One region of the Glaciecola sp. G7-5 genome, then DNA from elsewhere that is predicted to be linked to it. Evidence: predicted binding sites of a transcription regulator. Region 1 holds the regulator's gene; each other region holds the start of a gene.
What was found. The regulator FliA, encoded in region 1, starts transcription of late flagellar genes. The targets are predictions, from matches to a motif close to CTAAAGNTNNNNNNNNNNNNGCCGATA.
Positions count from the first base shown of each region.

Region 2: a site for FliA is predicted at 1,123-1,149, ahead of AC0L6H_RS09020 (DUF3530 family protein). Genes of this name have one in related genera too.
Region 3: a site for FliA is predicted at 1,443-1,469, ahead of pomA (flagellar motor protein PomA). Genes of this name have one in related genera too.

Region 1 covers NZ_CM147892.1:4,187,866-4,191,147, reverse strand. Annotated here, with positions in the region: gene flhF (flagellar biosynthesis protein FlhF) at 1-492, shown strand, start outside; gene AC0L6H_RS18535 (MinD/ParA family ATP-binding protein) at 501-1,352, shown strand; gene AC0L6H_RS18530 (RNA polymerase sigma factor FliA) at 1,362-2,090, shown strand; gene cheY (chemotaxis response regulator CheY) at 2,133-2,516, shown strand; gene AC0L6H_RS18520 (protein phosphatase CheZ) at 2,539-3,282, shown strand, end outside.
Region 2 covers NZ_CM147892.1:2,075,729-2,079,010, forward strand. Annotated here, with positions in the region: gene AC0L6H_RS09015 (hypothetical protein) at 1-18, opposite strand, end outside; gene AC0L6H_RS09020 (DUF3530 family protein) at 194-1,108, opposite strand; gene AC0L6H_RS09025 (pseudouridine synthase) at 1,252-1,899, opposite strand; gene rapA (RNA polymerase-associated protein RapA) at 1,932-3,282, opposite strand, start outside.
Region 3 covers NZ_CM147892.1:2,680,681-2,683,962, forward strand. Annotated here, with positions in the region: gene dxs (1-deoxy-D-xylulose-5-phosphate synthase) at 1-166, opposite strand, end outside; gene AC0L6H_RS11810 (polyprenyl synthetase family protein) at 208-1,059, opposite strand; gene AC0L6H_RS11815 (exodeoxyribonuclease VII small subunit) at 1,129-1,353, opposite strand; gene pomA (flagellar motor protein PomA) at 1,583-2,350, shown strand; gene AC0L6H_RS11825 (flagellar motor protein MotB) at 2,350-3,276, shown strand.

The DNA.
Region 1 (3,282 bases):
TACGGAAAAATCATTGGCTGTGCAGTCAAAAAAGCGCACAACTCGCACGAGCTAAACGATATTTTGTATCAGATGCGCAACAAAAAATTAGTCCTTATTGATACCGCCGGCTTTAGTCAACGCGATGCGCGCTTAATAGACCAATTAAACGATTACGAACAAAACATTAACGTCGATATTAGAAAGTTTTTGGTATTACCCGCAGGGTCACAATACCAGGTACTGAATCAAACAGTAAAAGCATATAAGTCGACTAAAATCAGTGGCTGTATTTTTACCAAGCTAGATGAATGTTACAGCATGGGTGAGGCGCTCAGCGTCATCATAGAGAACGATTTATCACTAAGCTATGTTACCGACGGACAGCGCGTACCTGAGGATATAAAGCTAGCTGACTCAGCGAATTTAACACTTATCGCCGCCAAGCTCTTTCAACGCTATGGCAACGGCGAAATGTCATCGGCAGTAGCCGCAGATGTAGGTGCATTATGATGGATAGCATAACCGAAGATCAGGCCAGCAGTTTACGCCGGCAAAATCAAAGTAAACAAATAAAAGTAGTAGCGGTTACCGGTGGCAAAGGCGGAGTAGGTAAAACGAGCATTACACTCAATACCGCTATTGCGGCAGCCAAAATGGGTAAAAAAGTCATGGTGCTTGACGCTGACTTAGGCTTAGCCAATGTTGATGTCATGCTGGGTTTGCGAGTAGAGCGAAACCTTTCACACGTATTAAATGGCGATTGTACCCTCGATGAAATTTTAGTTACCGGTCCATATGGCGTCAAAATAGCACCGGCAACATCGGGCACAAAATCGATGACTGAATTGTCGAGCCACGAACATGCTGGTTTGATTCGCGCCTTTGGTGAGCTACGAACGCCCATTGATATGCTAATTATTGACACCGCAGCGGGTATTTCAGACATGGTAGTGAGTTTCTCAAGAGCTGCCCAAGACGTTGTTATTGTTGTGTGCGACGAACCAACGTCGCTTACCGATGCTTATGCACTTATCAAAATTTTAAACCGAGAGCACGGCGTTTTTAAGTTCAAAGTCGTGGCAAATATGGTGAGAAGCGAACGAGAAGGGCGCGATCTTTTCAATAAGTTATCGAAAGTAACAAGCCGTTTCTTGGATGTAGCGATGGAGTTAAATGCCATCGTCCCCTTTGATGAAAACGTGCGTAAGTCAGTACGTAAACAAACCGTAATTGTAGATGCATTTCCTAGCTCGCCTGCTGCTAAAGCAATCAATAAGCTAGCAGAGGATATGTGTAGTTGGCCGATTCCAAATCAGGCAGGTGGACATTTGGAATTTTTCTTAGAGAACCTTGTGTCATTGCATGAGTAGGTAAACAAAGTGAGTACAAAAGTGACTGGATATCAACAGCAAATAGACAAAAACCAACTGGTTGAAAAACATGCACCCTTGGTAAAACGCATTGCCCACCATTTGTTAGCAAGACTGCCCGCAAGTGTGTTAGTCGATGATCTTATTCAATCAGGCATGATTGGGCTGCTAGAGGCGGCGCGAAACTTTGACGGCACCAAAGGTGCAAGTTTCGAGACCTTTGCAGGGATTAGAATACGCGGCGCAATGCTTGACGAAATTCGCAAAGGCGATTGGACGCCAAGGTCGGTACACAAAAACTCTCGTGCTATTACCGAAGCGGTAAATATCGTAGAGCGTGACACCGGTCGAGACGCCCGAGATGTTGAAGTGGCAAAGGTGTTAGAAGTTTCATTGAAAGATTATCATCAAATGTTGGGCGAGGTTAACGCCGGCAAATTGGTGGGAATTGAAGATTTAGGTGTTAGTGAAGATGTTTTAACTACCGAAGAATCAAAAGGTGCCGATAAACCCTATGAAGACATGGTTCAAGGTTCGTTTCAAAAGGCATTGGCCAAAGCGATAACAACTCTACCGGAGCGAGAAGCTATCGTTCTGTCGCTGTACTATGACGAAGAGTTAAACCTGCGTGAAATTGGCGAAGTACTTGAAGTAAGCGAATCAAGAGTAAGTCAAATTCATTCGCAAGCGATGATTAAACTTAAATCGAAAATGCAATCATGGCGAATCGAACAATGAAAATATATTTTTTAATAGTTAGCATCCATTTCGGAGGTAGTTTTGGATAAGAATATGAAAATCCTCGTAGTTGACGACTTTTCAACTATGCGTCGGATAATTAAAAACTTGTTGAAAGACTTGGGTTTTACCAACATACAAGAAGCTGACGATGGCAACACCGCGTTACCGATGTTGGTGCAAGGCGATTTTGACTTCGTTGTGACCGACTGGAATATGCCTGGTATGCAAGGTATTGACCTTCTGCGAGCTATTAGAGCTGATGATAAGCTTAAACATTTACCTGTATTAATGGTAACGGCAGAAGCGAAGAAAGAGCAGATAGTTGCAGCTGCGCAGGCCGGCGTAAACGGTTATGTGGTAAAACCATTTACAGCGGGAACACTAAAGGAAAAGCTCGATAAAATATTTGAGCGTTTAGGGTAATTCCATTTTTTAGGTGACCACTATGACGGAAAACACGTCGAAAAAACAAGCGCTTATAACAATTGAACAGGCTAGATTATTAGTACAGCATCTAGAATCTGATGATATAGAATCAGTTAACGAAATTATTCATACAATTACGTTGCAAGAATCACCTGAGCTATTTTCTGAAGTTGGTAAGCTAACTCGCCAACTTCACAATTCACTATCTACTTTCCAACTAGATGATCGCATCAACGGCTTAATGACTAACGAGATGCCTGATGCGAGATCACGCTTAGAATACGTAATTGAACAGACCGAAAAAGCCGCTAATTCAACCATGGATGCTGTAGAACGGAGTATGTCTATAGCCGACCAACTTAATGGGCGTTTAGCGAGCATTATGCCCGAATGGCGAAAATTAATGAGTCGCCAAATAGAACTGGGTGAATTCAAACAATTATGCTTAACATTAGATCAGTTGTTAGAGGACGCGACAGATGATTCGCTGGCCTTAAACGGAATGTTAACTGAAGTATTAATGGCGCAAGGTTTCCAAGATTTAACTGGTCAGGTTATTCGTCGTGTTATCGATTTAGTCAAAGAAGTAGAAGACCACCTTATTGAAATGCTTGCTAGTTTTGGCGGCGAAGAGCAACAAAAAGATAAATCTAAAACAACGTGCAAATCTGGCGATAAAGTGAAAGCCGAAGGGCCAATTATTGATGCAACAAAGCGTGACGATGTGGTTAATAACCAAGACGACGTTGATGATTTGTTGTCG
Region 2 (3,282 bases), 2.1 Mb from region 1:
GAGCTGAGTTGATTTCATATTTATAAAGGCTTGTACTTGCACGAGCATACCGCCAAAATAATTAAGTTTTAATTAGTATAGTCGGCATTTCGAAAAGCACTGCTTTATATTGAATTAATTATTTTTAACATTAGCCCCACGTTTTAGTTTGCGTGTTTCACTAGCGAGGCTAAAAAGAGAATACTCTATGTGCTTACCAACCTAAAGAATATGTCCAACTTACAACTTCTTTTGACAAATAATCATGCTGATTCATTCCTAAATTACCTCCAATGATATCACGTTGACGATACATCGCTTTTAACGCGACTTTAGAAGCAACGATACGCTCAACTGCAGTTTGTTTGGCCCAACTATTGTCAGAATCGCTAACTAAATCTAGAACAGGCATGGGCAGTGTCGCTAACTCTTGCGGTACTTGTTGGTTTTGTTCTGGTTCTGGCCAATAAGGGTTGTTGACGATTAATGCATCAATTTGTGTATTGTTTGATTTTGCAAATAATGTGATTAAACCTGATGCGCTTGTGCCGCTTGCATACATCACTTTATAACCCGGTTGCTGGGCAAACTTTTTATTAATAGCGTCATTAAGCAGGTTTAAAAAATACAAATATTCATCGTAAGTATAGGGCAGACTAAGTGCTTGCAGACTATTTGCTTTAAGGCCTGTTTGTGGCAAATTTACTTGGCTTATTTCTGTTGCTACTGGCTCTTCAATTTCTTGCTCTTGACTGGCATCAACCGGCTCATCTGTTTCAGTTTCGCGGTTTTCATTAGCACTAGTGGTTTTAATATAGGCTTGATTTGGCGTTATCAGTACTGTATGCCAACCCCAATCAGGTAGGCGCTTTGCTACGGCGTGCAGAGTTGGGTCAATTTGACCTTGAGCTTGAATTTCACTGACTAGAATGGCCACTCCTTTTACGATTGGCTGGCGAGCACTATAGCGAATAAACGGTAGTTCAACAGCTTCACCCTTCATGTTTATTTCTAGCATTGAGAGCGCTTGACTTGGCACGAAGTAAGACAAATCTTCTAGGTTACTAGTTGCCATAGACTGCGGCGCTGTAGGCGCTTGTGCAAAGGCATAAAGCACTGACGAAGCCAATAACAATCCTAGTGTATAAGCTATACTTGTTATTGCTTTAGTGGTAGCTTTATGTGCTGAAATTCGCTCTAGCATGTATATCAATCTGTTTACAAAAGGTTCTCGATATAATGCGTATCGGCCTAAAGCGCTAAACAATAAGATTAAAAGGTGTAGGGTGTCTCGAAGTATAGGCTGTCGCCACTTACAGGGTGAGTAAAGCTAATGTTAAAGGCGTGCAAGCAAAGTCTTTTGGACATCGCTTTGCCGGCCTCACTGGCATACAATTTATCACCTAATATTTCATTACCCATCGCCAACATATGCACGCGCAATTGATGAGAACGGCCAGTAATAGGGGTCAACTTTATCAAGCTAGAACGTGCGTCGCTATTGATTAACTCCCAATGTGTACAGGCGGCTTTTCCATTTTCAACATCAACCATTTGTTTCGGTCTATTGGGCCAGTCGCAGATTAAAGGGAGCGTTATTGTACCTGAGCTGTCTTTAGGTTTTCCAAGCACCCGCGCATAGTAGGTTTTCTTGACTTCTCGCATTTCAAATTGCTTTGAAATATGACGATGTGTGTCTTTGTTCAGCGCCATAATCAATAGGCCTGAAGTCGCCATGTCGAGGCGATGGACAATGGTCGCACTAGGCCATACTCTCTGCGCTCTTAATTGCAACGAGTCTTTATGTTGAAGTGCTTTACCCGGCACGGTTAACAAACCACTTGGCTTGTTAAATACAATTAGGTGCTCGTCTTTAAATACCACCTCAAACATAGGAGAAAGAGGTGGATTGTAGTCCATCAATGGCCTTGTCATGTTTACGTTTTTTAGACCTACCGGGGGTTATTTACCACAACACGTACACTGTCTAGTATAGGCTGGGCGTCATTGATGGTTTTAATCAGTTTTTCTTTTTGATCTACTAAGAAGTCGATTTCCTCTTGGCGGATCGATGGATTACTTATTTTTAGTTCACTCAATCTATCAATTTCATCATTGAGTTCGTATTCCATATTGATAAGCGCTGCTTTTTTCACATTGCTTAATTCTTGATTCGCCACCTCTAAACAGGCTGAGATAGTCTCTGATATTGGCGTCGCTAATGCGGTCATTAGCTGATTTGCCATTTTAGGTTTCACCTTAAATATGCTTGTGAACTCTTCATCGACAGGTGTTAATTTTGCATCTAAACAAACTTTTGTGGGCGTCGCTGGTAAATATCTGTAAAGCTGCAAGGCTGGCGGTGCAGACGGATTTAACACAGCGATAATTTCAACCCAATAGGCACCCACGGGAGAGCCTGGCTTATTAACAAAACATAAACTACTTTTACCAATAACATCCGTTAATACAGAATCTATACATTGGGTGACCAAAGTACTGTCTGGGTTGATAAAGGTCAGGTGCTCAAGTTGCGTAGCCGTTTCACGCTTATAGGTGATTTCTAGTCCCTCATCGGAAATACTGCTAATGGGGAACAAAGTATTTTCAGTTTGCCTTAAAATAAAGCTATGGGCGTCTTTTTCTTCTTGCACAATACCTAAACTATCAAATAAGCGCGTCATAAACTTAAGCATCGACACCGGATTCTCGGCATATACAATTTGCTCAAGCACTTCTTCACTGGCGCTATTGCCTTTGGCATTTATCTCAAGCAAACGGTCGCGGCCTTCTTCTATTTGACGTTTTAAAATTTCAGTCAATTGATGGCCTTGGGCAACCACATCATTCCAGTTTTCGATATCACTGGGTGTGGCAAGTGCGTGATGCAAATCATCTTCTAGGCGTTTATATACGTCGGCGCCTACAGGGCACGTGGCATCGAATGCTGCTAACCCTTCGCTGTACCAGTTAAATAGTACTTCTTGAGCGGTTTCTTCAAAATAGGGCACATGCAAGTTGATGTCATTTTTTTGCCCTATACGATCTAAGCGTCCAATACGTTGTTCAAGTAAATCGGGGTTAAGCGGTAAATCAAATAGCACTAAATGACGCGAAAACTGGAAGTTACGACCTTCGCTGCCTATTTCGCTGCACAACATGACCTGAGCGCCTTTTTCATTTTCAGAAAAGAAATGTGCGGCTTTATCGCGTTCTATAATACTCATACCTTCGTGAAAGACGGTGTGCCTAATGCTGGTTTTGGCCCGCATATATTCGGCTATCTGCAAGGCCGTGCTGGCA
Region 3 (3,282 bases), 1.5 Mb from region 1:
TGCCTAAGCCTGATGCGAAATGTCCGCTACTTTGGCTTACGCTATTTAGTAAAAATCTGCGCAGCTCATTGGCGGTGGCACGAAGTGTCGATTTGGCTTGCTGCCTCAATTCGCTGGGAATATTTACTTTAGCTAAGTGAGGGTAATGATTAAGATCAAGGCTCATGTCGTTTAATTTCTTCTACTGTAATTGTATATAACCTGACCCTAAAAAGTTCGGGTAACCATAAAATCGGTAAAGGTTTCTAATTTATCGGTATTATAGGGCAAAGCGCGTAAGGCGTGTATTGCCAAATCGTGTTCTTTGTCTAATGCTTGTTTTGCGTTCTCTAACCCAAGCAAAGAAACAAAGGTTGACTTATTTGCGCCAGCATCTGAGCCTTGGGGCTTTCCTAAGGTTTGGGTATCAGCGGTTACATCTAAAATGTCATCTTGAATTTGAAAGGCAAGGCCAATATGCTCAGCAAAACTTAATAAGAGACTTTCATCTTGCGCTGTAATATCACAACTAAGTATACACGGTAGTGCGACACATACTTTTAAAAGTGCACCGGTTTTTAATACGTGGAGTTGCGTCAATTCGGTCAACGTTACGCTTTTGTCTGTTGAGGCCAAATCAATACTTTGTCCACCTACCATGCCCGCTGGGCCTGCAGCCTTACTTAGTGCGAGTATTAATTTGTGCTGTTTCGCGCTAACTTGCGCGTTAAAACTAGCACCAGCAAGTATTTGAAACGCCATGCTTTGCAACGCGTCACCAGCAAGAATGGCGGTTGCTTCGCCAAATTTTATATGACAAGTGGGATTGCCGCGGCGAAGGTCGTCATCGTCCATGGCTGGAAGATCATCATGTACTAGTGAATAGGCATGAATACATTCAACCGCAAGGGCTACCGGAATGAGGTCTTGTTTGTCGATACCCAATACTTCACCAACTAAACTGACCAACAACGGACGCATGCGCTTACCGCCATTTAAAAGTGCATACTCAATAGCGTCGCGCAATGAGGCCTCCACTATGTTTTGGTCTTTTACGAAGCTCGTAAAATACTCGGTCATGTGGCTCGAGGTATACTGGAGGTTACTCTCTAAGGAAGTTGGTATAGGCATAGGTACGGATACAGAAGCTTATTCGCTAAATTCAGTTAGGGTGTCTTGGTTATTTGTAGTGGTTAAGACTTTTACTTTTTGCTCAGCATCTTGGAGCAATTTTTGGGTATGTCTTGCCAACGTTACGCCGCGTTCAAACTGCTTTAAAGAGGCATCTAAGGGGATTTCGCCACGTTCCATTTCAAGCACAATCGCGTCTAGTTCTGCCATTGCCTGTTCAAACGATAATTCTTCTACTTTCATTTAGCTCTACTCCCAGATTCAAAGCTGTGAACCTTAACCGACAGGGCATGCAAATTCAATTGTTAGGTGAATAAAACCCGCAATTTTGCATAAAGATTGTAAATAAATTGCCGTTAACAAACACACAGAGAAAAAAGTAAGTTTGCAGTCGAGCCTGTTTATCGCAGTAGGCTATAACTTAAGGTCTTATCAAGTTTAGTATTATGACGCATTGTAGCGGGAGTGAATTGTGGATTTAGCAACTATTATTGGGTTTATTGGCGCAGTTGGTTTTGTCGTCATGGCGATGATATTAGGTGGTGACTTGGGTATGTTCTTCAACGTACCTTCCGTACTAATTGTATTTGGTGGATCTATTTTTGTTGTCCTCATGCAGTATCCCCTTTCCCAGTTTTTAGGTGCTGGTAAAGTAGCAGGCAAAGCATTTACCTTTAAGATTCAATCGCCTGAAGAATTGATAGAAAAAGTCGTTGAAATGGCTGATGCTGCTCGCAAAGGCGGATTTTTGGCCCTTGAAGAAGCGGAAATAGACAATTCCTTTATGCAAAAAGGTGTCGACATGCTAGTTGATGGCCACGATGTAGATGTTGTCCGTGAGACCATGGGTAAAGATATACGAAATACCACTGAACGCCACGATGCTGGATCTGTTATTTTTAAGTCTTTAGGTGATGTAGCACCTGCGATGGGAATGATAGGAACACTTGTTGGTTTGGTGGCAATGCTTTCAAACATGGATGATCCTAAGGCAATTGGCCCGGCTATGGCGGTTGCTTTGTTAACTACGCTTTATGGGGCGATGTTGGCGAACTTATTTTGTTTGCCAGTAGCGTTTAAATTGCAAGTTCGCTGTGTAGAAGAAAAGCTAAATCAGAGCTTAATTCTTGATGGTATTTTAGGTATTGCTGATGGCCAGAACCCGCGCGTAATTGAAGGTGTGTTGAAAGGATACATTGCTGAAGGCAAACGAGGTGGTGAAAAAGAGGAAGCGGCCTAATGGATGACGAATGCCCAAAATGTCCCCCCGAGGGACTGCCTGCGTGGATGGGAACCTTCGCTGATTTAATGTCCTTGCTCATGTGCTTTTTCGTATTGTTACTCTCATTTTCCGAGATGGATGTTAAAAAGTTTAAGCAAATAGCAGGTTCGATGAAGTTCGCCTTTGGCGTTCAAAATAAAATTGAGTTAAAAGATATTCCCAAAGGCACCAGTATTGTTGCACTTGAATTTAGACCGGGTAAACCAGATCCAACCCCGATTGAGACAGTACAACAGGTCACGCAAGATATCACCAAGCCTATGCTAAATTTCCAAGAAGGAGAGGAAGATTCCGCTGGCGGCAAACAGAAACAACAAGGCACTTTCAGAGGTGGTCAATCTCCCCAAACTGCTGATCAAATGGCGACAGCTGCGGCAGCGGCAGGTAAAAAAGAAGAAATTGAAGACAACAAGAAAAAAGTTGAAGAATTACTACAAAAAGAAATAAAAGATGGTGCGGTAGACGTTGAGAACTTGGGCCAGCAAATTGTTATTAGAATTAGAGAAAGCGGATCGTTTTCCGCAGGTTCAGCCTTTTTACAACCGCAATTTGTCCCTGTTATTCGCAAACTAGGCGAGCTGTTAAATGACATGCCAGGTAAAGTCGAAATTACCGGACACAGCGACAACGTCCAAATTACTAATGAACTATATCGTTCAAATTGGGACTTATCTGCACAGCGCGCAGTTGCAGTAGCTGAGGAATTAAGACGAGCTCGAGGTTTTGACGAAACGCGTATGAGAGTGATTGGCCGGGCTGCAACACAACCTATAAGTGAGGCCGATACCGACCGCGCGAGAGCACAAAACCGGCGGGTTGAAATTGCTGTACTTCAAGGCGAACCTAAATTTACAGACCCCGTTTCGGTATTAGAGCCTGATTAACAACAG